Regions from separate parts of the Pseudoclavibacter sp. RFBJ3 genome, predicted to be linked through region 1. Evidence: riboswitches for the same ligand, from Rfam matches in the RefSeq annotation. Region 1 holds a riboswitch; the other holds the start of a gene.

What was found. Region 1 has a riboswitch for thiamine pyrophosphate ahead of C5E07_RS06535 (ECF transporter S component). Riboswitches for the same ligand answer to the same signal wherever they lie in the genome.
Region 2: it holds a riboswitch for thiamine pyrophosphate, as region 1 does, so the genes downstream of both, C5E07_RS11175 (YkoF family thiamine/hydroxymethylpyrimidine-binding protein) here and C5E07_RS06535 (ECF transporter S component) in region 1, are expected to answer to the same signal.

What each region holds. Positions count from the first base shown of each region.
Region 1 is NZ_PSXZ01000005.1:63,373-78,741, forward strand. It holds gene C5E07_RS06495 (hypothetical protein) at 1-167, shown strand, start outside; gene C5E07_RS06500 (long-chain-fatty-acid--CoA ligase) at 219-2,003, opposite strand; gene C5E07_RS06505 (DNA polymerase IV) at 2,066-3,361, shown strand; gene C5E07_RS06510 (DUF2277 domain-containing protein) at 3,390-3,698, opposite strand; gene treZ (malto-oligosyltrehalose trehalohydrolase) at 4,183-5,973, opposite strand; gene treY (malto-oligosyltrehalose synthase) at 6,023-8,350, opposite strand; gene glgX (glycogen debranching protein GlgX) at 8,394-10,589, opposite strand; gene C5E07_RS06530 (hypothetical protein) at 10,729-11,061, shown strand; TPP riboswitch at 11,086-11,195, shown strand; gene C5E07_RS06535 (ECF transporter S component) at 11,247-11,900, shown strand; gene C5E07_RS06540 (ABC transporter ATP-binding protein) at 11,906-13,432, shown strand; gene C5E07_RS06545 (energy-coupling factor transporter transmembrane protein EcfT) at 13,429-14,301, shown strand; gene C5E07_RS06550 (cobalt ABC transporter) at 14,298-14,870, shown strand; gene C5E07_RS06555 (hypothetical protein) at 14,898-15,369, opposite strand, start outside.
Region 2 is NZ_PSXZ01000009.1:381,056-396,424, forward strand. It holds gene C5E07_RS11150 (M20 family metallopeptidase) at 1-1,271, shown strand, start outside; gene C5E07_RS11155 (RimK family alpha-L-glutamate ligase) at 1,268-2,272, shown strand; gene C5E07_RS11160 (NtaA/DmoA family FMN-dependent monooxygenase) at 2,368-3,735, opposite strand; gene C5E07_RS11165 (LLM class flavin-dependent oxidoreductase) at 3,760-4,953, opposite strand; gene C5E07_RS11170 (VOC family protein) at 5,075-5,416, shown strand; TPP riboswitch at 5,442-5,551, shown strand; gene C5E07_RS11175 (YkoF family thiamine/hydroxymethylpyrimidine-binding protein) at 5,577-6,239, shown strand; gene C5E07_RS11180 (ECF transporter S component) at 6,236-6,826, shown strand; gene C5E07_RS11185 (ABC transporter ATP-binding protein) at 6,816-8,540, shown strand; gene C5E07_RS11190 (energy-coupling factor transporter transmembrane protein EcfT) at 8,537-9,301, shown strand; gene C5E07_RS11195 (NtaA/DmoA family FMN-dependent monooxygenase) at 9,294-10,679, shown strand; gene C5E07_RS11200 (aldehyde dehydrogenase family protein) at 10,670-12,187, opposite strand; gene C5E07_RS11205 (proline racemase family protein) at 12,201-13,208, opposite strand; gene C5E07_RS11210 (dihydrodipicolinate synthase family protein) at 13,415-14,356, opposite strand; gene C5E07_RS19930 (FAD/NAD(P)-binding oxidoreductase) at 14,353-15,369, opposite strand, start outside.

The sequences.
Region 1 (15,369 bases):
TCACGGCCGCGGAGATCGCCAACGCATTCGAGCGCATGACGTGGCGTGTCCCCGTCAACGTCGCCGCGTCGGTCCGGCAGGCAGCACGAGCGGGTCTGGTCGAGCTCGAAGGCCCCACGGGGACCCGCCTGAGCGAAGACGGCGAACGGTACGTCGCAGGGGGCTGATCGCCTCCCGAGGCTGCGGCCCGCCCGTGCGTCGCAGGGGCGGGCCACCCGCTACTTTCCGGTCGTGTCGGAGGCTGACTCGGCCGCCGCTCCGCCATCCGCATCCGCATCCGGAGCAGCGCTGTCATCGGCTGGCGCAGCTGTCGCGTTGCGGTTCTGCTGCAGCGCATCCCGCACCTTCTTGCGCAGCACCTTGCCGATGAGCGACTTCGGGAGCTCCTCCCACACGACGTAGGAGCGAGGGACCTTGTGCTCCGAGAGTCGCTCGCGAACGAATGCGCGGGCCGCCGCCTCGTCGAACGTCGCCCCCTCGTCGAGCACCACCACTGCGGTGACCGCCTCAGCACCCCCGCCGCGCTTGATGCCGACGACGGCGACCTCGGCGATACCAGGGATCTCGGTGACGACCCGCTCGACCTCGGAGGGCGAGACGTTGAAGCCGCCCGTGATGATGAGCTCCTTCTTGCGGTCGACGACCGTCACGAATCCATCCTCGTCCTGCACGACCAGATCACCGGAGCGCACCCAGCCGCCCTCGATGAGCACCTCATCGGTCTCCTGGGGGCGGTTCCAGTACCCGTGGAAGGTCTGCGGCCCCCGGATGAGCAGCTCGCCGACCTCGCCGAGCTCCACCTCCGTGCTCGGGTCGCTGGGGTCGGTGACCTTGATGTGCGTGGAGGGGAAGGGGATGCCGATGGTGCCGGTCTTGCGCTTGTCGGTGAAGGGGTTCCCGAGCGCCACGGGGGAGGTCTCCGTGAGGCCGTAGCCCTCGACGAGCTGCCCGCCTGCGACAGCCTCCCACCGGTGCACGATGCCGTCGTTCAGCGTCATGGCGCCGGAGATCGCGTAGATGACGCCGGAGAGGTCGAGCTTGCCGTCCTTCGCGACGCGAGCGAGCCGGTCGTACATGGGCGGGACGGCCGGGATGAACGTCGCCGGCGACTTCTTGGACGCCTCGATGACGAGCTCGGGGTCGAACGTCGGGAAGAGCACGGCCTTCGCGCCGACGCTCACGGAGTAGATGACCGACAGCAGCACGCCGAAGGCGTGGAACATGGGGAGGACGCCGTAGATGGTCTCGTTGCCTGCCGTGAACTCGGGCATCCACGCCGCACCCTGACGGGCGTTGGACCACAGGTTGCGGTGCGTGAGCATGGCGCCCTTGGGGTTGCCGGTCGTCCCGCTCGTGTACTGCAGGCTCGCGAGATCCTCCGGTCCGGGCGTCGGGACGCTCGCGTCGAGGAGCTGCTGCTTCGCGAGCTTCTCGAACGGCACCGTCCCCGGAGCCTTGGCGCTGAGCTTGGCGCGCGACGCGCGCGCCTTGGCGATCGGCAGGCGCAGGAGCAGCTGCGTCTTGAGTGGCATGCCCTTCGTCACATCGACGGCGATGACGTGGCGGATGCCGAGGCTGTGGGGGAGGGACTGCACGGTCGGAGCGGCCTTGTCCCAGGCGATGACGATCTCGGCGCCGTGGTCCTCGAACTGAGTCCGGAGCTCGTCGCGCGTGTACAGCGGGTTGTGCTCCACGACGACGGCGCCGAGGCGCAGCACCGCGTAGAAGGCGACGACATGCTGCGGCGCGTTCGGCATGATGAGCGCCACCCTGTCACCTCGCTTCACCCCGATGCGGCGGAGGCCCTGCGCGAACCGCAGCACCTGGTCCTGCAGCTCCGAGAAGGTCGTCTGGGCGCCGAAGAACTCGATCGCTGGCTTGTCCGGGAAGCGCTCGGCGATCTCCGCGAGCATGTCTGGGAGTGATCCTGTGGGGACTTCGATGTCCTTCGGGGTTCCGGGTGCGTAGAAGGCGGTCCAGGCGCGAGACTCGTTCAGCTGCATGCGCAGAGTCTATTCGCGCAGAGCGTCCAGCAGATGTCGGTGGGGCGACGCACAATGGATGCATGACCAGGAAAGACATGGGGGCGCGGCAGACGGGCGCGGCGTCCGACCGCGACGCGTCCGCGAGCATCCTCCATGTCGACATGGACGCGTTCTTCGTGGCCGTCGAGCTGCTCGAGCGGCCCGATCTCGTCGGCAAGCCGGTGATCGTCGGTGGCACCCGGGAGCGGGGCGTGGTGTCGAGCGCCAGCTACGAGGCGCGGGCCAGGGGTGTCCGCAGCGCCATGCCGATGCATCAGGCGATCGCCCGCTGCCCGGAGGCGGTGGTGCTGCAGGGAAACATGGGCAAGTACCGTGACGCCTCGCAGCAGGTCATGGAGATCTTCCGCGAGTTCACGCCGCTCGTCGAGCCGCTCTCCATCGACGAGGCGTTCCTCGACGTGTCCGGCGCGAGTCTGCTGTTCGGCTCGCCGGGTGAGATCGCGGCGAGCCTTCGCGCGCGGGTCAAAGCGCAGACGGGGCTGACCTGCTCGGTGGGTGCCGCATCCACCAAGTTCGTGGCGAAGCTCGCGTCGGGCAAATGCAAACCGGACGGCATGCTCGTTATCCCGCACGAGGAGACGATCCCGTTCCTGCACCACCTGCCGGTCGGCGCGCTCTGGGGTGTGGGCGAGAAGAGCGAGGCGAAGCTGCGCGGCATCGGCATCCACACGGTCTTCGACCTCGCGCACACGCCGGGGCCCGTGCTGGAGCGGGCGGTCGGCAAGGCGGGGGCGGGCAAGCTGCACGCACTCGCGTGGGGGAGGGACGAGCGGGGAGTCGAGGAGGCGAGCCGTGAGAAGTCGATCAGCCACGAGCAGACGTTCCTGGAGGACGTGACCGACTTCGTCTTCCTGGAGCGCGAGGTGCGGGCTCAGGCGGATGCGGTGGCGACGCGCCTGCGTCGCGCGGGGCTGCAGGCGCGCCAGGTCGGCATCAAGCTGCGCTGGTCCGATTTCTCGACGATCACACGCTCGCACACGCTTGCCGAGCCCAGCGATGTTGGCCACTCGCTGTACCTCGCTGCGCGGGAGATGCTGCGCGCGGCTCTCGTGCCGCCCAGGCCGGTGCGCCTCATCGGCGTGCGTGCTGAGCGGCTCGTGGAGGCGGGGAGCTCGGGTCAGCTGTCGCTCTTCGGGGCGGAGGAGGACGACGACTGGGAAGCGGCGGAGCGCGCCGTCGACCAGGCGGTCGCCCGCTTCGGGAAGTTCGCGCTTCGACCGGCGTCACTGCTCGGCCGCGGGGAACGCAGCGACGGCACGGTCGGCATCAGCGAACGCGCGAACCGCAAGCAGGACGAGGCCCCGAACCAGCACTGAGACAGCGGGCTCGGCCGGGTGTGCGTGCCTAGGATGCCGCCTTTGCGCCGCTTGTCGTGGTGGCGCCCGCCTCGCGTGCTGCGACACGGGCCTGCACCTCGGGGCGACGCAACGGCGGCACGGTCTTCGGCGGCTGGCGCCGTTCCGGGAGGTCCTCGAGGAGGTGCTCGGTGATGTGCGCGATCTCGCGGACCGCCTTCTCGAAGGCCTCGCGCGTGCGCGCGGTCGGGTGCGTGATGCCGGAGACCTTGCGCACGTACTGGCGGGCGGCGGCTTCGATCTCGTTGTCGTTCGCGGCTGGTTCGAGCCCGCGCAGCTCTGTGATGTTTCTGCACATGCGCGACAGGGTACGCCGAGGCGCTGCAATCACCAGGCGAACAGCGCCCCGCCCGGTCTTCCTCGCCCCGGTTCCGGTCTTCCCCGCCCCGGTTCCGGGCTCGGTTCGCGGTGCGCGTGTCCAACTTCAGTGCAGATCCTGGCGGTTGTGCCGGTTTCTGGTCGGCTGCGTCCGAATGTGCACTGATGTTGGTCAGCGCGGGCCGCCGCCGACTCTGCGGCGCCCCGGGCTCGCGGAGCGGCGTCCCGGTCCCGGTTTCGGCGGTGCGCCGGTCCGCCCCGCCCGGCCGCGCGCTCCGATTTCGGGCTCGGTTCGCGGTGCGCGTGTCCAACTTCAGTGCAAATTCTGGCGGTTGTGCCGGTTTCTGGTCGGCTGCGTCCGAATGTGCACTGATGTTGGTCAGCGCGGGCCGCCGCCGACTCTGCGCCGCCCCGGGCTCGCGGAGCGGCGTTCCTTCCGGGACCCCCGCGACGCCGGTCGGAAACTAGCTGACGCGGAGGACGGCGGCGCTCTCAGCTGGAAGGCGGAGCGGGACGGCGGACGCGCCCACCGGTGCGCCCGCGACGGTGCCGGTGGTCTGGCCGAGCGTTGCCCGTGCATCCGTGGAGAAGAGCACCTCGGTGGCTCGGTCGACTCGAAGCTCCCGCTCGTCCGCCGAGAAGTTCACGGCGATGACAAGACCGCCTCGCGTGATGACCAGCGTGCCGTCTTCCTGCGACGCCTCGACGCTGCTCGCATCGATCCAGGGCGTGGTGATGTCCGCTTCCCGCCTGCGGAGTGCAATGAGCTCGCGGTAGGTCTCGAGGAGCTGGGCGTGCTCCGGCTTCTCGAGCTCGCTCCAGTCGAGCTTCGACCGCTCGAACGTCGCGACGTCCTGCGGGTTCGGAACGACGGCGGCGTCCCAGCCCATGCGCGCGAACTCGCCGATACGGCCCTCCGTGGTCGCCTTCGCCAGCTCCGGCTCCGGGTGGGAGGAGAAGAACTGGAATGGGGTCGTGGCGCCCCACTCCTCGCCCATGAAGAGCATGGGGGTGAAGGGCGAGGTCAGCTCGAGCGTGGCCGCGATGGCCAGCTGGCCGGGGGAGAGCGTCGCCGTGAGGCGGTCGCCGATGGCTCGGTTGCCGATCTGGTCGTGATTCTGCGACGAGACGACGAGCCGCCAGGCGCGCGTGTGAGCCGGCAGGGGGCGACCGTGATGGCGCCCTCGGAAGGTCGACAGCGTGCCGTCGTGGAAGAACCCCTTCTCGAGCACCTTCGCGAGGGCTTCGAGACCCTCGAAGTCGGCGTAGTAGCCGCTGGTCTCCCCGGTCAGGTTGACGTGCACGGCGTGGTGGAAGTCGTCCGACCACTGGGCGTCGAGTCCGTAGCCGCCTGCCTCGTCCGACGTGATGAGGCGTGGGTTGTTGAGGTCGGACTCGGCGATGAGGGTCAGCGGGCGACCGACGTGCGCTTCGAGCTCGGCGACGTCCCGGGCCAGCTCCTCGAGGATGTGCACGGCGCGGTCGTCGATGAGGGCGTGGACGGCGTCGAGCCGGAGCCCGTCGACGTGGAAGTCACGCAGCCACATGGCCACGTTGGCACGGATGAACGCGCGAACCTCGTCGGAGTTCTCCCCGTCCAGGTTGACGGTGTCGCCCCACGCCGTGGCGTGGTGATCGGAGAGGTAGGGCCCGAACTTGCCCAGGTAGTTGCCGGAGGGGCCGAGGTGGTTGTAGACGACGTCCTGGATGACGCCGATGCCACGCTCGTGGCAGGCCTCGACGAAGCGCTGGTAGGCGGCGGGTCCGCCGTAGCCCTCATGGACGGCGAACCAGTCGACGCCGTCGTAGCCCCAGCCGTGGGTGCCGCTGAACGCGTTGACGGGCATGACCTCGACGAAGTCGACCCCGAGTTCCTGCAGGTGGTCCAGGCGGTCGATCGCCGAGTCGAGCGTGCCCTCGGGGGTGAAGGTGCCGATGTGCACCTCGATGATGACGGACCCCGCGAGCGGGCGGCCGGTCCAGTCGCCGTCCACCCACGGGTGCCGGTCGGCGTCGAAGGTGCGCGAGAGGCCGTGCACGCCGTCCGGCTGCCACCGCGAGCGGGGGTCCGGGATGGGGGTCGTGTCGCCGTCGACGAGGTAGCCGTAGTCGTGGGTGTCCTCGTCGAGCTCGAGCGCCGTGTCCGGTACCCACCAGTCGCCGTCGGTGCGCCGCATCGGCAGCTCGGTGCCGTCGAGGTGCAGGGTCAGCGTCTCGGCGTGTGGTGCCCAGACATCGAAGCGGGAATCGCGCACGGGGAAAACTCCTTGGTGGGAAGCGAGGTGGTGTGGATGCGGGTGCCGGCTAGGACCTGGCGAGCAGCGCCACGGGGTACTGCTGCAGGAGCGCGGCGAGCGGGACGTCCTTGCCGCCCGTGAAGACGGCTGCGGTGAGCTGGTCGATCCACTCGCCCTCGGGGAGGGGGATGGTCGTGCCGATCCATCCGCCGCCCTGCTCGAGGCCGATGGGGAGGCGCGTGCCGATCGTGATGGCACCGCCCCGCGAGAACGCGAGTGCGTGCTCTGCCGCCGGCCCGTCGGCGGTGATGCCCTCGTACTCGGTGAAGAGCTCCGGTCGGCTGCGGCGCAGGCGCAGGCAGGCCGCGGTCACGAGCAGCTTCGCGGCACCGGAGTCGTCGATCGCGGGGACCGCCCCGTGCAGGATCGCGTCGAGCGCCGCAGTGCGCGACGAGTAGTCGACACTCTGCCGGTTGTCTGGGTCGACGAGGGTGCGCGTCCACAGCTCCGTGCCCTGGTAGACGTCGGGGATGCCCGGCATCGTGAGCTGCACGATCTTCGCGGTCAGCGAGTTCGACCAGCCCGCCTCCTGCGTCTCGGCGACGACGTTCTGGACGACGTTCGACGCGACGGGGTTGTCGAAGACGGCGTCGACGGCCGCGTGCAGCTGCCCCTCGAACGTCTCGTCCGGGTTGGTCCAGCTCGTGTGCAGGTCGGCCTCGCGCGCGGCCTTCTCGAGGTAGTCGGTGAGGCGCTCGCGGGATGCGGGCCACGCGCCGACGATGGCCTGCCAGGTGAGCTGCGCGAACGCGTTGTCATCGATGGGGGCCACGTTCTGGAGCTCGGCGACGCTCTCCGCCCAGAACTCGGGGACCTCGCTGAGGGCGGTGATGCGTGCGCGCGTGTCCTCGCCGCGCTTCGTGTCGTGGGTCGACAGCGTGGTCATGGCGTCTGGCCAGTCACGGGCGCGTGCCGTCTGGAGCTCGTGGAACCGCTCCGGGGTGATGGAGAAGACGTTCGGGTCGCCGCCGACCTCGTTGAGGGAGGTGAGGCGTGCGTAGCGGTAGAACGAGCGGTCTTCGACGGCCTTCGCCATGATCATGCCGGTGGTCTGCTGCAGACGCAGCGCGGCCTCGGCTTCTGGCGCCTCGAGGAACGGCAGGACGCGGGCGATCGACGCCGCGAGATCTGGTCGCTGCTCGGTGGCGGCCCTGGCCGCATCGGCGAGGTGGTTCGCGCCCGTCGGAAGGTAGCTGCGGTACACGCTGAAGTGGGCGGCGATCTCGGCGACGGAGTCCTCGATGAGGTCGTCCTCGAGGCCCGTCGCGCGCAGTTCTCGCGCGATGCGGCGGATCTCGGCGTTCAGTGACACGTCGGCAACGGCGCGCTTCGCCTCGTGGATGAGCTGCTCCCAGTCGACCGGGTCGCCGTCTGCTCCCGCCGCGAGCTCGTCGAGCGGCTCCTCGGCGTCGGCGTCGACGAGCACCCGGTCGATCTGGCCGAGCGCGTCGTAGCCGGTCGTCCCTGCCGTGCGCCAGTCGGCGGGCAGCGCCTCGTCGCCCTCGAGGATCTTCTCGACGAGCACATACGCTCCGCGCGTTCGGTCGGCGAGGTGGCGCAGGTAGCCGCCCGGGTCACGGAGTCCGTCCGGGTGGTCGATCCGGAGCCCGTCGACGAGGCGGTGACGCATCCAGTCGAGGATCTCCGCGTGAGCTTCCTCGAACACGTGCTCGTCTTCGACGCGGATGCCCGCGAGCGAGGTGATCGTGAAGAAGCGGCGGTAGTTGAGGCGGCTGTCGCCTTGGCGCCAGTGGATGAGCTGGTAGTGCTGGTTGTCGAGCACTTCCCGCACCGATGCGCCTTCGGGTGCCGAGCCTTCCGCGAGCGGGTACTCGGTGGAGTGGTAGCGCAGCACGCCGGCCTCGGTGTCGACGGTCACGTTGGCGATCGCGTCGCCCCGCTCCCTGGGCATGTCGTCGTCGCCGACCGTTGGGATGAGGAGCTTGCCGCCGCCCGCCTCCCAGTCGATGTCGAAGGACTCGGCGTGCGCGGCCTGCTGGCCGTGCTCGAGCACATCCCACCACCACGGGTTGTCGCGTGGCGTGCCGACTCCCATGTGGTTCGGGACGATGTCGACGAGCACGCCGAGGCCCAGCTCGCGGGCCTTCGCGGAGAACCGCTCGAGCCCCTCGCGCCCGCCACGTTCGTCGTCGACCCTCGAGGGGTCGACGACGTCGTAGCCGTGCGTGCTGCCTGGGGTCGCCTGGAGGATGGGCGAGAGGTACACCCATCCCACGCCGAGCCGCTCCAGGTAGGGCAGCTGCTCGGTCGCGGCGTCGAGGTCGAACTCCGACGTCAGTTGGAATCGGTACGTGCTGGATGGGATGCGCATCATGGTCTCCGTGGCGCGAGGTGCTTCTGAGGTGGCTCTGGCTGGGTCAGCTGCCGAGGGGCGGCCGCGTGATGATGGGGATGGGGGTTGTCATCGCGGCGACGGAAGCGGCGACCGAATGGTCTGGCTTCTCGTTGAGCTCCGCTTCGCGCAGGACGACGAGCGAGCGCGGCTCGAGCGGGATGGTTGCTCCCGGCTCGACGGCCTCGAGGTCGGTGTGCATGCCGGAGGTGTCAATGACGATGTCCCAGTGGGAGGTGATCTCGACGCTCGGGATGGTCGCCTCGACGACTGTCTCGCTGGCGTTGAAGTAGACCATGAAGCTCACATCGGTGATCTCCTCGCCCCGCTCGTCGCGTCCGGCGATGGCGTTGCCGTTGAGGAACATGCCCATCGACTTCACGAACTCCGCGTTCCAGTCTTCGGATGCCATCTGCGTGCCGTCGGTCGAGAGCCACACGATGTCGGGCAGCGCGGATCCCTCGGCGCGCTCCTCGACGCGGCCGTTGAAGAAGCGGCGTCGACGGAACGTCGGGTGGTCGGCGCGCAGCTGCGCGACGGCCCGCGTGAACTCGACGAGCGGCTCGTCGGCGTTCTCCCAGTGCACCCAGCTGATCTCGCTGTCCTGCGCGTACGTGTTGTTGTTGCCGTTCTGGGTGCGCCCCAGCTCGTCGCCGTGGAGGAGCATGGGCACGCCCTGGCTGAGCAGCATCGTCGCGATGATGTTCCGCTGCTGCCGGGCGCGCATGGCGTTGATCTCGGGGTCATCGGTCGGGCCTTCGACGCCGAGGTTGTAGGAGCGGTTGTGGCTCTCGCCGTCGTTCCCGTTCTCGCCGTTGGCGTCGTTGTGCTTCTCGTTGTAGGAGACGAGGTCTCTCAGCGTGAAGCCGTCGTGGGCCGTGACGAAGTTGATGGAGGCGAAGGGGCGGCGTCCGGAGTGCTCGTAGAGGTCGGCGGATCCGGTGATGCGGCTCGCGAACTCGCCGAGCGTTGACGGCTCGCCTCGCCAGAAGTCGCGCACGGTGTCGCGGTACTTGCCGTTCCACTCCGTCCACTGCGGTGGGAAGTTGCCGACCTGGTAGCCGCCGGGGCCGACGTCCCACGGCTCGGCGATGAGCTTCACCTGCGAGACCACCGGGTCCTGCTGCACGAGGTCGAAGAAGGTGGACAGCTTGTCGACGTCGTGCAGCTCGCGGGCGAGGGTGGAGGCGAGGTCGAAGCGGAAGCCGTCGACGTGCATCTCGGTGACCCAGTAGCGCAGCGAGTCCATGATGAGCTGCAGCGAGTGCGGGTGGCGCATGTTGAGCGAGTTGCCGGTGCCCGTGTAGTCGGTGTAGTACCGCTTGTCGTCTTCCTCGAGCCGGTAGTAGGCGGCGTTGTCGATGCCGCGGAAGCTGAGGGTCGGGCCGAGGTGGTTGCCTTCTGCCGTGTGGTTGTAGACGACGTCGAGGATGACCTCGATGTTGTTGGCGTGCAGCGTGCGCACCATCGACTTGAACTCCTGCACCTGCTGGCCTGCCGTGCCCTGGGAGGCGTAGTCGGCGTGCGGGGCGAGGAACGAGATGGTGTTGTACCCCCAGTAGTTGCGGAGCCCCTTCTCGATGAGGGTGCTGTCCTGCACGAACTGGTGCACGGGCATGAGCTCGATGGCGGTGACGCCGAGGCGCTTGAGGTGCTCGACGATCGCGGGGTGCGCGATGCCGGCGTACGTGCCGCGGATCTCCTCGGGCACATCCGGGTGCAGCTCGGTGAGCCCCTTGACGTGCGCCTCGTAGATGAGGGACTCGTTGTAGGGGATGCCCGGCTTCCGGTCGCCAGCCCAGTCGAAGTAGGGGTTGATGACAACGCCCTTCATCATGTGGGGCGCTGAGTCGAGGTCGTTGAACGAGTCGGGATCGCCGAAGTTGTAGCTGAAGAGCGACTGGTCCCAGTCGATCTCGCCCGTCGTCGCCTTCGCGTACGGGTCGAGGAGGAGCTTCGCCGGGTTGCAGCGGCTTCCGTTCACGGGGTCGTAGTCGCCGTGCATCCGGTAGCCGTACTGCTGGCCGGGCTGCACGTGAGGGAGGTAGGCATGCCAGACGTGCGCATCCTGCTCGTAGAGCCTCACCCGCTCCTCGTTGCCGTCGTCATCGAAGAGGCACAGCTCGACCTTGTGGGCGGCCTCGCTGAAGATCGCGAAGTTGGTGCCACTTCCATCGAACGTCGCTCCGAGGGGGTAGGCATTTCCGGGCCACGTTTTCATGCACGCTCCTATTGCTTCATCGAAGAACATCGCGTGTGGATGCAGGCACTAAAGCTACCAAAGGGTGGGAGCGCTCTCGCCCGCGAGCACACAGGACTTCTCCTGGTTGACAGGCATGTCGACGACCTACGCTGGCCGCATGACGAACCTCACACAGAACCTCACGGACTCGGTCAAGAAGCTCGGCGTCACTCTCGCCTACGGCGAGAAGGTGGAACTCGGCAAGTCCACGATCCTTCCGGTCGCTCTCGTCTCGTACGGCTATGGGGGTGGCGAGAGCACTGAGGAGGGTCAGGAGAACTCGTCGGGCGGCGGTGGCGGCGGGATGGCCGTGCCGGTCGGCGCGTACGTGGATGACGAGTTCGGCACGAGCTTCCGCCCGAACATCATCACGCTGCTCGTCGTGTCGATTCCGCTGGTGTGGACGGTCGGGCACGCCCTCCCGCGGCTCATCAAGGCGCTCAAGAAGTAGCTCGGGCCGCGGTACGGCCTATACTCGGGGTGTTCACGGGAGTCCGGTAGTCCGGGCTGAGAGGAAGGCTCAAGCCTTCGACCGTCAAACCTGATCTGGGTAATGCCAGCGCAGGGAGGCACATCTCCGAGCAGGGTCGCCCACGGCTCTGCGCCCGTGCACTTTCACTCGAAAGGGCACACAGCATGACAACTTCCTCGACTCCATCTCCGACTGCGGCAGCGCAGGTCCCGGCTCAGGCGAAGGCGCCGAAGAGCCGCTTCCGCTGGCGTGTCATCGACATCGTCACGGCGGCCGTTCTCGGTGTCGCGACGGGCCTCATCTTCATCTTCTGGAACAGCGTCGGCTACCTGTGGTTCACGACGATGGACGCGTTGACGCCGGGCTTCGGTGGCATCGCGGTCGGCATCTGGCTGCTCGGCGGCGTGCTGGGCGGGCTCATCATCCGCAAGCCGGGGGCTGCGCTCTTCGTCGAGGTGCTCGCGGCGTGCGTCTCCATGCTGCTCGGCAGCCAGTGGTCGATCGAGACCGTCTACTCGGGGATCGCGCAGGGCCTCGGCGCCGAGCTCATCTTCGCGCTCTTCCTCTACAAGCGCTTCGGTCTGAGCGTCGCGATGCTCGCGGGCGCTGGTGCTGCCGTCGCCGCGTGGGTGCTCGAGCTGTTCCTCAGCGCGAACATCGAGAAGGGCCCTGAATTCCTGACGATCTACCTCGTCGCGGTCGTGGTCTCCGGTGCGGTGCTGGCCGGAGTCGTCGGCTGGCTGCTCACGCGAGCACTCGCCGCCACTGGCGCGCTGAACCGCTTCGCGGCGGGCAGAAGCGCGAAGCGAATCGGCTAGCGCTCGTGGGCGCGAGAGTCGAGGCGAGGGGGTGGGGCTGGCGCCACGCCGACCGGGCGAAGCTGGCGGTCAGCCAGCTCGACCTGACGATCGAGCCCGGAGAGGCCGTGCTGCTGCTCGGGCCGTCGGGGGCGGGCAAGTCCACGCTCCTGGCGGCTCTTGCCGGGGTGCTCGGCGACCACGAGGACGATGGCCAGGAGCTCGGCTCGCTGCTGGTCGACGGCAGGCATCCGACGGATGCGCGCGGCGCGGTGGGGCTGGTCCTGCAGGATCCGCAGGCGAACACGGTGCTCGCCCGAATCGGCGACGACGTCGCGTTCGGCTGCGAGAACCTCGGTGTGCCGCGCGCCGAGACCTGGGTTCGGGTGCGCGAGGCGCTCGACGCCGTCGGGCTGCGGATGCCGCTCGACCGCTCGACCGCGCAGCTGTCCGGCGGTGAGCGCCAGCGCCTCGCGATCGCGGGCGTGCTCGCGATGCGGCCGAACCTCATCCTGCTCGACGAGCCGACCGCGAACCTCGACCCGGCTGGTGTCGAGGAGGTTCGCGAGGCGGTTGTGCGTGCCGCGGAGGTCACCGGCGCGACGCTCATCGTCATCGAGCATCGGGTGGATGTGTGGCGTTCGAGCGTCGACCGGGTCGTCGTACTCGGCACTGAGCAGCACCTGCTCGCAGACGGTGCCCCTGACGTGATCCTGGAGGAGCAGCGGGAGTCGCTCCTCGCGGCGGGTGTGTGGATAGGCGGCCACGAACCCTCGGTTCCCCGGGGCGAGCGCGCCCCGGGGGAGGACCTGCTCGTCGCCGACGGCCTCGGGTTCGGGCGTGCCGACCATCCGCTGCACACGCAGTTCGGCGCGACGCTGCGGGCGGGGGAGTCGACGGTGGTGCTCGGGCCCAACGGCGCGGGCAAGACGACGCTGGCGCTGACGCTTGCTGGCCTGCTCAAGCCAGTCGCGGGCGACGTGCGTGCGAGCAGTGCCCTGCGTGAAGCTGGCGAAGACGCTGACCGTCGACGGGGTGGTTGGGCGCTCGGCAGGTTCCGCGTGGCGGGCCCGGTCGGCCCGCATCCGTCTGCCTGGCGTTCCCGTCAGCTGCTGACGAGGATCGGCACGGTCTTCCAGCAGCCCGAGCACCAGTTCGTCGCGGGCACGGTGCGGCGCGAGCTCGAGGTGGGACCGGATGCGGTGGGGCGCGGCAGACGCGAGACGAGCGAACGCGTCGACGAGCTGCTCGCGGCGCTGCGCCTCTCGCACCTCGCGGAAGCGCACCCCTTCACGCTCTCCGGCGGCGAGCAGCGTCGGCTGTCCGTCGCGACGGTGCTCGCGACGGCGCCTCGGGTGCTCATCTTCGACGAGCCCACCTTCGGGCAGGACCGCAGGACCTGGACGGAGCTCGTCACGATCATGTCTCGCCTCGTCTCCGAGGGGCACTCGCTGGTCTCCGTGACTCACGACGAGCAGCTCGTGCGTGTGCTCGGCGACCAGCGCATCCGCATCGAAGCCCACGACCGCAAGAACGAGAAGGTGCCAGCATGATCGGCAGCGGCGCGGGCGTCGCCTCGGCGGATTCCCGCCCGGCACGGTCGGCCACATCGCCCCAGGTCGATGCCGACGGCGTGCCGCTCGAAGTGCTCCCCGTCGGCGGACGGTTCCTCGACCGCGTGAACCCGGTCACGCCGTTCCTGGCGGCGGTGATGTACTCGATTCCCCTGCTGACGACGCTCGATGTCGTCTCGGCGGCCGTCGCGCTGACGTTCTCGCTCCTCGCCTTCGGCGTCGCCGGAGTGCGCCCCATGGAGGTCCTGCGATCGAGCTGGATCCTCCTCATCGCCGCCCCCGTCTCCGCCACGAGCATGCTGCTGTACGCCAAGCCCGGCGGGGCGAGCTACGGGCAGTTCCTCTACGCGAACATCACCGACAACTCCATCCAGCTCGCGATCGCCGTCGGCGTGCGCGTGCTCGCGATCGGCGTGCCGACGCTCGTCGCGTTGAGCCGCATCGACCCGACCCGCCTCGCCGACGGTCTGGCGCAGGTCGCGCACCTCCCGGCGAGGTTCGTGGTGTCGGCGCTCGCGGGCATCCGCCTCTTCGCCGTGTTCCGCGACGACTGGACGGCGATGAGCCAGGCGCGCCGCGCTCGCGGTCTCGGCGACTCGGGTGCCATCCGACGGTTCATGACGATGGCGTTCGCGCTGCTCGCTCTCGCGCTGCGACGGGCTGGGACACTGGCGACCGTCATGGAGGCTCGCGGCTTCGGCGCCGAGGAAATCACGCGGACGTGGGCTCGCCCCTCACATCTCGGCTGGCGGGACCTCGTTCTCGTGCTTGCGGCAGTGGTCATCGCCGGCGCGGCTATCGGAGTGGCCGTCGCGGCGGGGTCGTACCGGCTCGTGGGCAGCGCGTGAGCGGGGTCGCGGCGCTGCTGGACCGCGTGCTCGCGGATGCCCGCGGCTCGCGCCCGGTCGTGATCATCGACGGCGGGTCGGGCTCGGGCAAGACGACGCTCGCGGGGGAGCTGCTGGCGGAGTTCCGGGCGCGCGGCTTCGAGAGCGCGCAGCTGGTGTCCCTCGACGACGCCTACCCGGGCTGGGGTGGCCTCGCTGCCGCCTCGCAGGCGGTGCACCGCGACATGCTCCATCCCGAGCAGCCGGGGCTCCCGCACCGCCCCGGCTATGAGAGCTGGGACTGGGCGGCGGATGCGCCCGGTCCGTGGCGCGAGCTCGACGGCTCCGCGCCGCTCATCGTCGAGGGCTGCGGTTCGCTGTCGCACGAGAGCGCGCCCCTCGCGACGACGAGCGTGTGGATAGAGCTCGACGAGGCCCACCGGAAGCCGCGGGCGCTCTCGCGTCCTGCAGACGTCGGCGTCTTCGAGGAGTTCTGGGAGATGTGGGCGGCTCAAGAGCGCGAGCACTGGCGACGCAATGCGCCGTTCCTGCTCGCCGACGTCATCATCGAGGCCGTGCCCGGCGCGTGACGGGGTTTCGCGGCGGGAGCAGTGCCGTCAACGCGGGCCGGTGCCCGTCTGGTCTGAGCTCTGCCGGCGGCGAGCGCGCACGTAGCGCACGGTGAAGATCACGGCGATGACCAGCCCCACCAGCGCCGCGAGCAGCCAGGTGCCGCCGACGATGAGGCCGTAGACGGCGTCGTCGTAGTCGATGCTGGTGCCGGGACCGGCGTCGAGGGAGAGGCCGGTGCCGATGCTGTCGGCGACCGGCCGCAGCAGGAGACCGGCGAGCGCGCCGACTCCCGTCGCGAGTGGGATCGCGAATGCCCACCCCCAGAGCACGGAGCCGAACGTCGGACCGGCCGCGCCTGCTGTGCGACGAGCCGCCTGGATGCTCCGCACCCCGAGCAGGATCAGCACGACGAGGCCAGCACCTGCCGAGACGAACATCGCCCAGAACGCGAACGCGGAGAGCAGCGTCTGCCCGGCCTCGACGAGCGGTGGGATGGGCCCGACGGCGTCGACCGTG
Region 2 (15,369 bases), on a different contig from region 1:
CGCCGCCCATCACCTCACCGCACGACGGAGCCTCCATCGAGGACACGTCGGCCATCCGCGCGGCCGCTGATTCCCTGCAGCCTGAGCTGGTCGAGCTCTCCCACCGCATCTTCGAATACGCCGAGGAGGGCTTCGAGGAGACGCAGAGCGTCGCCGACATCGCCGAACTGCTCGCAGAGCACGGCATCACGGCACAGCTGGGAGCCTTCGGGCTCGACACGGCGCTCGTCGCGGAGCTCGTCGTCGGCGAAGCGAAACCAGATTCGACGGAGGCGCCGACGGTCGCGATCCTCGCCGAGTACGACGCCCTGCCCGGCGTCGGGCACGGCTGCGGGCACAACATCATCGCCGCCTCCGCTGTCGGCGCCTTCCTCTCGCTCGTCGAGGCGAGCCGCCGCCACGAACTCCCCGCGGGCCGGATCGTGCTCTACGGCACGCCCGCGGAAGAGGGCGGCAACGGGAAGGAGATCATGGCGAGGGCCGGCGCATTCGACGACGTCGACGCAGCCATCATGATCCACCCGTTCGGCTACGACGTCACCGACCAGCCATTCATCGGGCGACGCATCCTGCGTGTGCGCTACTACGGCGTCCCGGCACACGCCTCAGCCTCGCCGTTCCAGGGCCGGAACGCGCTCGACGCCGCCAACCTCAACTACCAGGCCACGGGCCTCATCCGGCAGCACCTCTACCCCGGCGACCGCATCCACGGCGTCATCCTCGACGGCGGGCAGCGCCCCAACGTCGTGCCGGAGTTCGCGGAGCTCGAGTACTACGTCCGCTCGAACGCGGCGGAGACCTTGAAGGAGCTGAGCCTGCGCCTCGAGGACATCGCCAACGGCATCGCCCTCGCGACCGGCACGGGCGTCGAGGTCGAGTGGGACCCGCAGCCGTTCACGATGCCGCTGCGCTACAACACGCCCCTCTCCGAGCGGTGGGCGGTACACCAGGAGGCGCGGGGCCGACGCGTCCTCACGAAGGCGTCCGTGCCATCGCACCTCGCCGCCTCCACCGATTTCGGCAACGTGAGCGTTCGCGTGCCGGGCATCCACCCCGTCATCGCCATCAGCCCACCGGATGTGAGCCTGCACACACGTGAGTTCGCTCAGTACGCGACCAGCGACGCCGCGAGCACGGCCATCGCCGATGCGAGCACCGGCCTCGCACTCGTGGCCGCCGATTTCCTCGCCGACTCCAACCTCCGTGCCGCCGCACGCGCCGACTTCGACGCGGCCGGCGGCGCACTCGATGTCGAAGGGTTCTTCTCATGAGCGCATCCCCCTCCCCCCAGCCCGCAGCTGCTGGCCCTGTCGTCTACGCCCTGCACGAGAACCCCGAATGGTGGCCGCCGTTCCAGGCCGCCTTCCACGCGGCCGGTGTCCCGGTCGTCGAGTGGCGGCTCGTCGAGGGCGTGCTCGACATCGACGCGCTCCCGCCAGAGGGCATCTTCTGGTCCCGCATCAGCGCCTCCTCGCACACCCGAGACCACGCACTCTCGAAGGACTACGCACGCTCGGTGCTCAACTGGGTGGAGGCTGCCGGCCGGCGCACCGTCAACGGCCGGCGGGCCATCGAGCTCGAGGTCAGCAAGGTCGACCAGCTGACGCTGCTGCGCCGCGCCGGCATCGACACGCCCCGCACGGTCGCCGTCATCGGCAAGCAGGGACTGCGGGACGCGGCGAGGGAGTTCCCGACACCCTTCATCACGAAGCACAACCAGGGCGGCAAGGGCCTCGGCGTGCGCCGCTTCGACGCGTTCGCCGACTTCGAGAACTACCTCGACTCCCCCGAGTTCGAGGAGCCGCTCGACGGCATCACCCTCCTGCAGGAGTACCTGCGACCGGCAGGCGGGTTCATCACCCGCGTCGAGATCGTCGGCGGCGAGCACATCTACTCGATCGCGGCAGACACCATCCACGGCGGGTTCCAGCTCTGCCCGGCGGATGCCTGCGCGATCGACCCAGACACTGGGCGCCCGGTCGTGCCCCCAGGTGCTGAGCTCGCGCCAGAGCCAGGCACCTCGATCTTCTCGCTCCGACAGGGCGGGCACGACGAGCTCGTCGAGCGCCTCATCGCGTTCACGAAGGAGATCGGCCTCGAGATCGCCGGCATCGAGTTCATCGAGACCGAAGACGGCCGTCAGGTGGTGTACGACATCAACACGAACACCAACTACAACGCCGACGTCGAGCGCGTCGCCGAAGGATCCGGGCCGGGCGCGATCGCCGCCCTCCTCGGACGCATCCTCCGCGAGACCTACCCGAACTCGTAGTCGAACGCAGCGTCGCGCACGCAGCCGGACAGCGAAGAGGTGGGCGTCGGAGTTCAACTCCGACGCCCACCTCTTCTCCTCGGGCGGGTTCCGGGTCAGTGCGCGAAGGCCGAAGGTGCGCGCGTTCCTCGCTCGGGCACGGGGATGCCGAGGTTCTCCCGCAGCGTCGTCCCCGTGTACTCCTCGCGAAGCGAGCCGCGCTCCTGGAGGATCGGCACGACGTGGTCCACGAACTCGTCGATGCCGCCCGGCGTGAGATGCGAGCCGATGACCAGCCCGTCCGAGCCCTCGTTCTGCACGAAGTCGTCGATCTCCTCGGCGACCTGGGACGCCGTTCCGACGTACCGCACACCGCCGAGCTCGTGGCGCGCGAACTCGCGGATGCTCCAGCCGTTCTCCGCCGCCTTCTCGCGCCACCTGCGCACGGTCGCGAGGCGGTCGCCATAGGTGAAGGCGCGGCCCTCGATGATCGGCGCGCTCTCCCCATCCGGGTCGAAGTCGGGCAGCGGACCATCGAAGTCGATCTCCGAGAAGTCCCGGTTCCAGACCTGCTCGAGGCGCACCTGGATGGTGCGCGGGCTCAGCTGCTGTTCCGTCACCCAGCGCGCCTTCTCCTGCGCCTCCTCGCGGGTGTCGCCGAGCACGAAGCTCGACTGCGGGAGGATCTTGAGGTCGTCCCGGTTACGGCCGAAGCCCTCGACCCGACCCTTGATGTCGGCGTAGAAGTCTCGTGCCTCCTCGAGGCGCGAGTATGGGGAGAAGATGACGTCGGCGTTGGCGGCCGCGAAGTCGCGGCCCTGCGGCGAGATGCCTGCCTGCACGATGATCGGCCTGCCCTGCGGACTGCGGGGAACCGTGAAGCGACCGCTGATATCGAACTGACTCGTCGAGACGTCGAAGCGCCCCTCGTCGGCGGAGTCCAGGAACTGGCCAGACTCCTTGTCCGCGACGATCGCATCCGCCGACCAGGAATCCCACAGCTCCCTGACCGTGTTGACCGTCTGCTCTGCCCGCTCGTAGCGTTCGGCGTGCGGAAGGAAGCCGCCGCGTCGGAAGTTGGCACCGGTGAACGCGTCGAACGATGTGACCACGTTCCAGCCGGCACGCCCGCCCGACAGATGATCGAGGCTGGCGAACTGGCGCGCGAGCTCGAACGGCTCGTTGAAGGTGGCGTTGATCGTGCCCACGAGCCCGATGTGCTCGGTGACCGCGGCGATGGCGGCAAGCACGGGAATGGTATCGGGGCGCCCCGCGATGTCGTGGTCGAAGATCTCGCCGCGCCGCGAGCGCAGCGCGAGCCCCTCCGCGAGGAAGAAGTAGTCGAACTTCCCGGCCTCGGCCTTCTGGGCGGCGTGCTTGAACGTCGAGAACTCGATCTGGCTCCCGGCATCCGGGTGCTCCCAGAGGGTGTGCTCGTTGACTCCGCCGACGTAGGCGGCGAGGATGATCTGCTTCTTGGTCACGATGATCTCCTGATCGAGTCGGGCCTAGACGGCGGCGTAGCGGTTCGGGACGGTGGTCGGCAGGCCGAGGAGGCCCCGCAGGGAACGCGCTTCGTAGCGCTCCCGGAAGAGCCCCTTCTGCTGGAGGAGGGGAACGACGTCGGCGACGATGCGGGAAAGATCGTCCGTCACGACCCCGGGGTGCAGGTGGAAGCCGTCGTAGCCGAGCGCCGAGAGCGTCTCGAAGTGCTCGACGAGCTCGGAGGCCGAACCGGCGAACACCGCGGGCGGCTGCTCCAGCGTGCGACCCTTCGCGTCGAGGCGAGCGAGACGAGCAGCCCCGGTCTCCTCGGGCCCGTCGAGGAATACCGCCACGTCGACGTAGACGGAGAGCGGCTCGCCGGCACGGCCCACGTTCTGCTCGGCGGCCCGCACCTCCGACAGGACGCTCACGGCCGAGGCGACATCCGACGGGGTGACGAAGAGCAGATCGGAGCTCGCGGCGGCGAACTCGTACGGCACCTGGGCGTGCGCGAGGGAGGCGACCACGGGCTGCCCCTGCGGCGGCCGCGGCGTGATCGACGGACCACGCACGCTGAACCATCTGCCCTCGAACTCGACGCGGTGCACCTTCGCGGCGTCGAGGAAGCGGTCTGTGGAGGCGTCGCGGATCTCCGCGTCGTCCTCCCAGCTGTCCCAGAGCCTGCGCACGACCTCCACGAAGTCGTTGGCCTCGGCGAAGAGGTCGCCGATGTCCGCAGTCGAAGCACGCTCGAGGGTCTCCAGGAACTCCGCCGGGTCGCGGCGCCCGAAGTGCGTGTGGTCCGACCCGATCGAGAGTCGAGCCTGCCAGCCGGCGCGGCCCTCGCTCGTGTAGTCGAGCGTCGCGACAGCCTTGGAGACGTGGAAGGGCTCGGTGTGCGTGGTCGTGACCGTCGGGATGAGGCCGATGCTGTGGGTCACGGGGGCTACCCGCGAGGCGATGAGCAGCGCATCCAGTCGTCCCCGGACCTCGTCGGTGCGATCGTCGTCGTGCAGCCGCTCGGACGATTGCAGCGCCAGCGAGTCCTCGATGGTCGCGAAGTCGAGGAGCCCCTGCTCGGCGAGCTGGACGAGCCCCACCCAGTAGTCGGGCGTGAAGAGCTCGTCCGGACGGGCGCTGGGCTCCCGCCAGGCGGCCGGGTGGATGCCGGCGCCATCGAGTGCGACGCCGAGGTGGATTCGGTGTGGGTTCGTCATGATCTGACGCTAGGTGGCGCCTCGCGGCGAGGCCACGGCACCTGACGCGCCCCGTTACGCGTCGCAACGTGGCGACATGTTCGTGGAGGCTCCTCGCACCGACGTCGAGCATCATCGGGGCATGGCTATCAAGGGCGTACTTGCGCAGATCACCGTGTCCGACCTGGCTCAGGCTACGGAATATTACGGCAGGCTCTTCGGGCGCGGCCCCGACGAGAATCCGATGCCGGGTCTTCTGGAGTGGCACTTCACAAGCGAGGCCGGCCTGCAGCTCTGGGCCGACTCGAGCCGCTCGGGCAGATCCACGGTGGTGTTCACCGAGGACGACCTCGCCGGTGTCGCCGAACGGCTCGACGCGGCCAGGATCGAGCACGGTGGAATCGAAGACGCCACTCACTTCCAGATCCTCCAGGTGCTCGACCCGGAAGGCAATCACGTGGTCTTCACGAGCGCAGGAAGCTAGGCGCGGACGGCGCCGGGGCTACAGTGTGGCCGTGCACGGGAGCCCGATGAGTCGGGCTGAGAGGGAGTACTCGAACTCCGACCGTTGAACCTGATCTGGGTAATGCCAGCGAAGGGAGTCAACTCACCCGTGCCGTCACGCTCCGACGGAAGGCACGCACATGGAAAGCATCACCCAAGACCCGCTCGCATTCGGGGTGGGCGCACGAGTCACCGTCTCGGTCATGTCCGACCGCTACGTCGACGTGATCCTCGCCGCACTCGACGCCGCCGACTCTTCCGGCCTCGTGCTCGAGACGGGCGACGTGAGCACCTACGCGGGCGGCGACGAGCAGTCACTGCTGCGCTGGCTCACCGACCTCTCGCAGCACATCGCGGCGACGGGACTGCACGCCTCCATCCAGGTGCTGCTGTCTCGCGGCTGCCCCGGCGAGGCCGTCTGCGATCTGCCTGGAGGCGCCGGCCCCAGGCGAGTGGACGCGCCCCGCGGGCGGAGGTCTGGGAGCTTCGCGAGCGCGGAGTGGGCGCTCTACCCCCTCGAGGATGCGGGCTCGGCAGAGCGGACGCCCGACCACATGCGCGAGATCTACGCGGCCATCGAGACGGCGAAGGCGAGCGGCACGTTCGTGGCCTCCGAGCATTTCGTGACGAAGCTCAGCGGCGACCTCGGGCGCGTGCTCGAGACGGTCGCGGTCGCTTGGGCGGGGGTCGGGGCGCACGTGCAGCACGTGACGAGCCACCTCACGATCTCCCTGAACAGCCCCAGCCATGCGCGCGGCCAGGCAGACTCAGCCATCGACACAGCAGCCGAGGCTCGCGCATGAGCCTCAAGCTGCGGGACATCGTGCTCATGGTCGTGCTCGGCACGGTCTTCGGCTTCCTGTACTGGGCGCTCGTGCAGGCGTGGACTGCGCTCTCCATCGCGATGGGGCCAGCTGGCGACCTCGCCCAGCACTTCCTCTTCGGCGGCTGGCTGCTCGTCGCGCCCATCGCGATCGCCATCATCCGCCGGCCGTTCGTCGGCGTCATCGCGGAGGTGCTCGCCTCCGTCATCGAGGTCGTGTTCCTCGGCTCGGCCGTCGGCCCCCTGCTCTTCGTCGCCGCCGCCATCCAGGGCATCGGCAGCGAGCTGCCGTTCGCGCTCGGCCGGTACCGGAAGTACGGGTGGCTGCGGTATGCGATCTCCGGCGCGCTCGGCGCGGGCCTCGTGTTCTTCTACTCGGCGTTCCGCTCGGGCTGGTACGGCCAGGAGATCCTGTTCCTGCGCTTCGGCATCCAGCTCGCCTCTGGCATCATCCTCGGCGGCCTGCTCGCGAAGCTCATCGTCGATTCGCTCGTGCGCACCGGCGTGCTCGACAACTTCGCGATCGTGCAGGACTCGAAGCCGCTCGCCGTGCGCCGTGCGGCCTGACAGCTCGAGCGCCGACATCTCGAGCACCGATATCTCAAGCGCCGACATCGAGGCGGTCGGCTTCGAGGCGATCCACTCCTCTGGAGACGGGCTCGGGCCAGTGGATCTGCGCGTGGCGCCGGGCGAGCACGTGCTCGTCATCGGGCCGTCTGGGGCGGGCAAGTCGACGCTGCTGCAGGCGCTCAGCGGGGTCATCCCCCATACCGTCCCCGCCCAGGTCAGCGGGCGCATCCGCATCTGCGGGGTGGAGACGCAGGAGTCGGACGTGCCGCGCCTCTCCCGGCACCTCTCCGTCGTCGCGCAGAACCCGAGCTCATCGGTGTGCCTCCCCGACGTCGCCGACGAGATCGCGTTCCCGCTCGAGAACCACGCCTGGGCTCCCGAGGCGATGGGGCCCGCGGTGCACGCGGCTCTTGACCTCGTCGGCGCGGGGGTACTCGCCGACCGTCGCACGGCGACGCTCTCGGGCGGCGAGACCCAGCGCGTGGCCCTCGCCGCGGCCATCGTCACGCAGCCCCGTGTCCTGGTGCTCGACGAGCCGACATCGATGCTCGACCCTGCGGGAATCTCGTCGGTGCGCAAGGCGGTCGACGCGGCCTCGGCACGGGCCTCCACGATCGTGCTCGTCGAGCACCGGCTGGACGAGTACGCGGGCGCGCGCGGCATCGCAGGCCTCCCGGGACGAACGGTCGTGGTCGCGCGCGGTGGCGTCATCGCCCACGACGGCCCGACGGCGCGCGTGCTGGTCGAGCACGCAGCGGCCTTGCAGGAGGCCGGGTGCTGGCTGCCGCTCGACGCGGAGCTCGCCGCGCTCACCGGCCTCGAGGGCGGACTCGCGAACGACGAGGTCGCGGACCAGGTCGCCGCGCTCGGGGCGCGCGCGGAGGCCGGGACGGCCGCAGTGGCGCCCTCGGCACCGAGCCGCGAGGCGGAGACCCTCAGCGTCGACAGCCTCGACGTCGTCGCTGGCGGGGCGCCGAAGCGCACTCGCGCCAAGAACGCCTCGGAGGCGATCCTCCAAGGCGTGAGCTTCCAGCTCAGAGCGGGCGAGGTCGTGGCACTCCTCGGCCGCAACGGATGCGGGAAGTCGAGCCTGCTGCGAACGCTCGCGGGTCTCGCTCGGCCCCGCTCTGGCCAGGTGCATGGCCCCCGCCCCGGCCTCATCTTCCAGAACCCGGAGCACCAGTTCTCCCAGCCGACCGTGCGGCGCGAGATCGAGCACGGCCTCGGAGCGGATGACGCGGGGCGCATCGCCGAGCTGGTCACCCGCTTCGACCTCTCGGCGCACCTCGACCACAGCCCGTTCCGCCTCTCGGGCGGGCAGCAGCGGCGGGTGAGCATCGCCGCCATGCTCGCCCACGACCGGCCGTTCCTCCTCGCCGACGAGCCCAGCTTCGGCCTCGACCGCCGTTCGAGCATCGCCGCGATGCACGCCCTCGATCGCACCGCGCGCAGCGGCTGCGGCGTGCTCTTCTCCAGCCACGAGCTGCGCGCCGTCTGCACGTACGCCGACCGGGTGCTGGTCCTCGCCGAAGGCGGGCTCATCGCCGAGACGACGCCGTTCGAGCTCCTCGAGGACGAGGGCCTCCTCGCCGCAGCGGGCCTCGAGCGAACGCCGCTGCTGAGCTGGCTCCAGGCGCGGCGCTTCCCCGCCGAGCGGGCGCGCGCGATCCTGCGCGAGCTCGACGACGCCGCGACACGGGTCGCGGCATGAGCCCCGCGCTCGAGCGCCGCAACCCCGCCGTCAAGCTCGCGGTGCTGTTCGCCTGCTCGATCGCGACGCTGTTCATCCTGAACCCGCTGACCCTGGGCCTGCTGACCGTGCTCGCGATCATCGCCGTGCTGACGACGACGAGGCTCACCCCGGGAAGACTGCTCGCCTCATCCGTCCCCTTCGTCGCGTTCGGGGTCGGCCTGGTCATGGTCAACGCGCTCAGCCGTCCAGGGAGCGAGATCCTCGAAGGCCTGCCGGTTCGGGTGACCAGCGAGGGCCTCGCCATCGGGTTCGCCCTGGCGCTGCGCACGACGGTCATCGGCATGCTGTCGATCGCGTTCATCGCGAGCACTCCACCCCGTGACCTCATGACGAGCCTCACACAGCACGCCAGGCTCAGCCCCCGCTTCGCGTACGCCCTGCTCGCCGGATTCCGCCTCCTGCAGCTCCTGCCGAGCGAGTGGCAGAGCATCCGCGCCGCGCAGGCCGTCCGGGCGCCGCTCGGACGAGACGGCACGCCGCGCACCGGGATCACCGCGTTCGGCGCTGCCGCGTTCTCGCTGCTCGTCGTCTCGATCCGCTCCGGTGAGCGCATCGCCCAGGCCCTCGAGTCGCGAGGCCTCGGAGCGGGTCCCCGCACCGTCTGGCGCCCGGTCGCGCTCGATGCCCGCGACGCAGCACTCGCCATCGTCGTTCTCTGCGCGTTCGCACTCGCGGCCACGCTCGGCATCGCCGCGGGAACGGGGCTGTCGCTTGTCTGAGAACAGCACGCGTCGGCTCACGCTCGTCGGGATGGTCAACCCGCCGACCCAGCGCTACGCTGCCGCTTGGCGCCACCCGGACTCGAACGGCGACTGGCTGCGCGCCAGCTCGTACATCGAGATCGCGCGACTCCTCGAGGGCGGCGGCTTCGACCTCATGTTCCTGCCAGACGCGCTCGCGATCCCGGAAGACGCCCTCGGCGACGTCGCGACGACTCTCGCCAGCGGCGGCAAGGGGGCCGTGACGCTCGACCCCATCACCGTGCTGAGCGCCGTCATCGGGGCGACGCGGAGCATCGGACTCGGGGCGACCGTGTCGACCACGTTCCTGCCGCCGTACGCCATAGCGCGGACGCTCTCGAGCCTCGACCACCTCTCCGCGGGGCGCGTGGCCTGGAACATCGTGACCTCGACGACGGATGCCGAGGCGCGCAACCTCGGCCTCGACCGCATCCCACCGAAGGGGCAGCGCTACGACCGCGCCGACCGCGTCGTGGCGCAGGTGCTCGAGCTCATGGGCACGTGGGATCCGGCTGCGCTGGTGCAGGACGCCCGGAGCGGCGTGTTCGCCGACCCGAGCCTCGTCTCGCGCACTCCGGCGCCGCGAGAACGTGCGGCGGCACCCGGCCCGCTGAGCCTCCCGAGGAGCCCCCAGGGACATCCGGTGCTCATGCAGGCGGGGGCCTCGCCGCGCGGCATGCAGTTCGCCGCGAAGTGGGCGGAGCTGGTCTTCGTCGCGGCCGACGGCATCGACGGCAACCGGGCGGTGCGCAGGGAGCTTCGCGAGCGGGCCAGACTCGCGGGGCGTGATCCGGACGAGCTCCGCGTGTGCGCTGCGATCCAGCCGATCGCTGGATCGACGCGTATCGATGCAGTCGGCGTCCGCGACTCGCTCCTCGCGCACATCGACGAAGCCTCGGCCGTGCGCTCGCTTGCGCGGCTCATGCACGCTGACGCCGCGACACTGCGACTCGACGGGGACGCCGAAGGCTTCCTCGCCGCGCACCGGGGCGCGACGGGAAGCGATGGCTTCGAGGACATGCTCGCGGCCGTCTCCGCAAGGGAGGGCCTCACCGTCCGCGCCCTCGCCCTGCACCAGTCGCTCGACCAGCTCACGCCGTCCCCGCTCGGCAGCGGCGCCGACATCGCCGACGATCTGTGCGAGTGGCAGGATGCCGGGGCGGCTGACGGCTTCGTCGTGACCCCGGCCCTCCTGCCCGGCTCGCTCGAGGACTTCGTCGAGCACGTGGTTCCCGAGCTGCGCAGGCGCGGCCGCCTCAGCGAACCTGCCGCAGCGCCCTCGGCGCCGACGCTGCGTTCGCGCCTGGCCGCCAAGGACGCCCCGAGAGCTCAGTCACCCCCGAGAACTCAGCCCTGAGCGCCCCAGGTGGCCGACTGACCCGCGGCGGCCCGCTGCTGCGGCACACCCCACGGGTTCGCGTCCTGCAGCGGCTCCGGGAGCGCCTCCTGCGGCGCACCCTGGTAGGCGACACCGCGCAGGAAGCGGGAGATGGATGCGGTGCCGACCGACGTGGAGGTGTCGTTCGACGTCGCCGGGTACGGCCCGCCGTGCTGCATGGCGGGCGTGACGGCAACGCCGGTCGGCCAGCCGCCGAAGAGCACTCGCCCCGTCTTCCTCGCGAGCCCCGCGACGAGCGCGGAGAGCGCTGGCGACTGCTCACCGGCGGCGGCGTGCACCGTGCCCGTGAGGTTGCCGACGTAGAGCTCGTCGAGACTCGGCGCGAGCGACGTCTCGTCCTCGTACTCGACGATGACGGAGAACGGCCCGAAGACCTCGTCGAGCAGCGTCTCGTCGCCCGCCGCGAGCTTGCTCGCCGGCACGGCCACGATCGTCGGCGTCGCCCACACGTTGCCGTCGTCATCGCTGCGCACAGCACCTTCGGCGACGACCCGCACACCGTCCGCGTCGAGCACGGCCGCCCGACGTTCGAGGTACGCGCGGCCGATGCTCGGGTTGAGGAGCCGGTGCTCGGGGGCCTGCTCGGCCGCCTGCGAGACGCGCAGCTGCAGCTCGGCGGCCGCATCCGTCGCGGGAACCCAGAGGAAGCCGGGCTTCGTGCACAGCTGACCTGCCGAACCGGCGACCGACGCCGCGTAGCCCGCAGCGATCTCCTCGCCGCGCTGCGCGAGCGCGGCCCCCGTCACGAAGACGGGGTTGACGCTGCCGAGCTCGCCGTAGAACTGGATGGGGCGGGGGCGGGCCGCGGCCTTGTCGGCGAGCAGGCGGCCCACGCGGATCGAGCCGGTGAAGGTCCCGACGTCGACGCGGTTGTCCTCGAGCACGGTGACCCCGGCCTGCTGGCCGATCACGAGCGCGAAGACGCCATCGGGGGCGCCGCACTCGCGAAGGGCTCCCTCGACGACGCGGGCCGTGGCCACGGACAGCTCCGGGTGCCCCGAGTGTCCCTTCACGATGAGCGCGCATCCCGCCGCGAGCGCGGCGGCGGAGTCGCCACCGGCCACGGAGAAGGCGAAGGGGAAGTTCGATGCGGAGAAGTTGACGGCGACTCCCACCGGTACGAGCATCCGCCGCACGTCGGGCCGTGGGCCGAGCACGAAGTCCGGGTCGGCCTCGTCGAGGCGGACGTCGAGGTACGAGCCGTCGCGGATGACGTCGGCGAAGAGGCGGAGCTGCACGGTCGTGCGCTTCAGCTCGCCCGTGAGCCGCGCCTGCGCGAGCCCCGTCTCCCGCATGCCGATGGGGATGAGCTCCCCCGCAGCAGCATCGAGCGCGTCGGCGATCGCGATGAGGGCGGTGGCGCGCTCCGTGGGTGGGGTCGCCGCCCAGAGGGGGGCGGCCACGGCGGCTGCCGCGAGGATCTGCTCGAGCTCGGCGTCGCTGGTATGCGGGGTGGGTGTGCTCATCGATGAGTCCAATCTAGAATTCGAATCCAGCCGGGAAGGGGTCTGTCGGGTCGAGCATGTACTGGCCCATGCCGGTGATCCACGCGCGGCCGGTGATGGTCGGGATCACGGCCGGCCTGTCGCCGACCTGGACTTCGTCGATGAGCTGGCCGGTGAAGCTCGTGCCGATGAACGACTCGTTGACGAAGTCGGTGTGCAGTGGGAGCTCACCTCTGGCATGCAGCTCGGCCATGCGTGCGGAGGTGCCGGTGCCGCAGGGTGAGCGGTCGAACCAGCCAGGGTAGATCGCCATCGCGTGGCGCGAGTGGGCGGCGGTGGAGCCGGGTGCGATGAACTCGACGTGGTGCACGTGGTCGACACCCTCGATGGTCGGATGCTTGGGCGCGTCGTGGGTGTTGATGGCGTCCATGATCGCGAGACCAGCGCGCATGATGTCGTCTTTGCGGGCCCGGTCGAAGGGCAGGTCGACGTCGTCGAGGTCGACCATGGCGTAGTAGTTCCCGCCGAACGCCAGCGAGTAGCGAAGCGCGTCGATGCCGAGTTCCGGCACCGGGACGACGGCGTCGAGGCGTTCGCAGAAGCTGGGCACATTCTCGATGGTAACGCTAACAGCGCGTCCTTCGCTCACTTCGACGCGAGCGGTCACGAGACCCGCCGGGGTATCGAGACGAATGACGGTCTCCGGCTCGAGGACCTCCACCATGCCCGTCTCGACCAGCACCGTCGCCGTGCCGATCGTCCCGTGTCCGCACATGGGCAGCAGACCGGAGACCTCGATGTACAGGACGCCGAAGTCGGCATCCGGGCGAGTGGACGGCTGGAGGATGCTGCCGCTCATCGCCGAGTGCCCCCGCGGCTCCCGCATCAGGAACGTCCGCAGGTCGTCGCGATACTCCTGCACGTACAGCCGCTTCTCGTTCATCGTGGCGCCGGGGATGACCCCGACCCCACCCGTGACGACCCTGGTCGGCATGCCCTCGGTGTGGGAATCGACGGCGGAGATGATTCGTGATGCTCGCATGCGAAAAGACCTCAAGTTCCTGAGTGAGGGGCCGCCCAGGGCGGGGGGACGCCCCGGGCGGCCGGCCCAGCGGGATGAGGGGGGATCGCCCCGCGGGCCAGACGCAACCGGCGCTATTGCCGGATTGCGTCGCATTGGTGCGGGAAGAGCCCCCGCAAGCAGACGGCAGAGAGGCCAGGAAAGCGACCCCCGTGTCTGCTGCGACCCTACTTGAGGGTGGCGAGCGCGTCGAGGGCGCGCTGCGTGTCGGCACGCACGCGCGCCTCCATCTCCGGCGTCAGCGCAGCGCGGGGCGGGCGGCACGGCCCTCCGTTGCGGCCGACCATGTCCATGCCGAGCTTGATGGCCTGAACGAACTCGACACGGGAGTCCCAGCGGAACGCCGCGATGAGGCTCTTGTAGATCTCACGCGCCTCGACGTAGCGGCCCGCTGCCATGTGGTCGTAGATCGCCACGGCCTCGGCGGGGAAGACGTTGGGGTAGCCGGCGAACCAGCCGGTGGCACCGTCGATCATGAGCTCGAAGAGCACGTCGTCGCTGCCCGCGATGACGTCGATCGTCGAACCGGCCGCCTCGCAGGCCTCCTGGATCTCGAAGGCGCGTCGGACGTCGCCGGAGAACTCCTTGACGGCGACGATGCCGTCGATCTTCGCGATCTCCGCGACGAGCTCCGGGCGGAGGTCGACCTTCGTGTCGAGCGGGTTGTTGTAGATCATGACGGGCAGCCCCACTTCGGCGACCTTCGCGAAGTGCTCGATGACATCCGCATCCGCCGACCGGTACATGGTGGGCGGGAGGCAGAGCACGCCGTGGGCGCCGTCTTCCTTGGCGAGCTGAGCCCAGTGCTGCGCCTGGTGCCAACCTGGACCGTGCACGCCCGCGACGACGATGCCGCGGTCGCCCACAGCCTCGACGGCGACCTGCACGACCTTGCGGCGCTCCTCATCGGTGAGGGACGAGTACTCGCCGAGCGAGCCGTTGGGGCCGACGCCCCGGCAGCCGTTCTCGATGAGCCAGTTGCAGTGCTCGGCGTACGCCTCGAAGTCGACGGCCAGGCCGGCGGGAGCAGAGGCGTCCTCCTTGTAGGGAAGGGCCGTCGCGACGACGACTCCGCCGAGGTCGAGGTGGGTTGAGGCTGCTTCGGTCATGGGTATTGCCTTCCTGTCAGGGGATGCTGTTCTTCTGAGGTTCCTGCCAGCTCAGCGAGCCGGATGGGAGTCTGGATGGGGCGACGGTCGACGATGCCCTCGTCGAGACCACGCCCGAGCACCGTCTCGATGAGCTCCTCGGCGCTGCGGCCGCAGATGCGGGCCTGGCAGATGCCGAGACCGGCTCGAGTGGAGAGCTTCTGGGAGCGCAGACTGTGCGAGTGCGTGGCGGCGGCCTTCCGCCGCAGCTGACCGGCGGTCACCTCTTCGCAGCGGCACACGATGGTGTCCTCGCGCAGCCACTCCTGCCAGCCCGGCCGCACGCCGTGCGCCGCCTCGATGCGCGCCGCGAACGACCCGAAGATCGCGCGCTTGCGCTGCGCGCCGCTGATCTGAGGGTCGCTGGACGCACCACCCGCTGCGCAGTGCCCGGCCACGCGCCCCTCGGCGAGGGAGAGGTCGACACCGCCGATGCCCGTCACCTCGCCCGCCGCGTAGACGTCGGAGGTGCTCGTGGCGCAGGACTCGTCGATGATCACGAACCGGCTGTCATCGAGCGCGCAGCCGGCCGCGATCGCCACCTCGAGCCGCGGGGTGAAGCCGTGCGTCACGCAGACGGCGTCGCACGCGACCTCTCGCTCGCTGCCGGCGATGGGCCGCCACTGAGCGTCCACGCTCATGATCGTGACGCGCTCGACACGCCCATCCCCGTGCGCCTCGACGACCGCTTCGCCGACTCGGTACGGGATCCGATGCCGCAGCTGACCGGCGACGTAGCCGAAGAGCTCCTGCACCTTGCCAGGGGCGCCCGCGAGCTGCCACGGCTTGGGCAGCCAGCCCGAAGCGAGACGCGGGATGCGGTTGGCTTCGACGACCTCAACGACCTTGGAGCCGACCTGGGCGAGCGAGGCCGCGACGGGGAGAAGGAACGGACCCGCGCCGGCCACCACGACGGCGTCGCCGACCGCGATGCGCTCGCTCTTCGCGAAGGCCTGAGCAGCACCCCCGGTGTA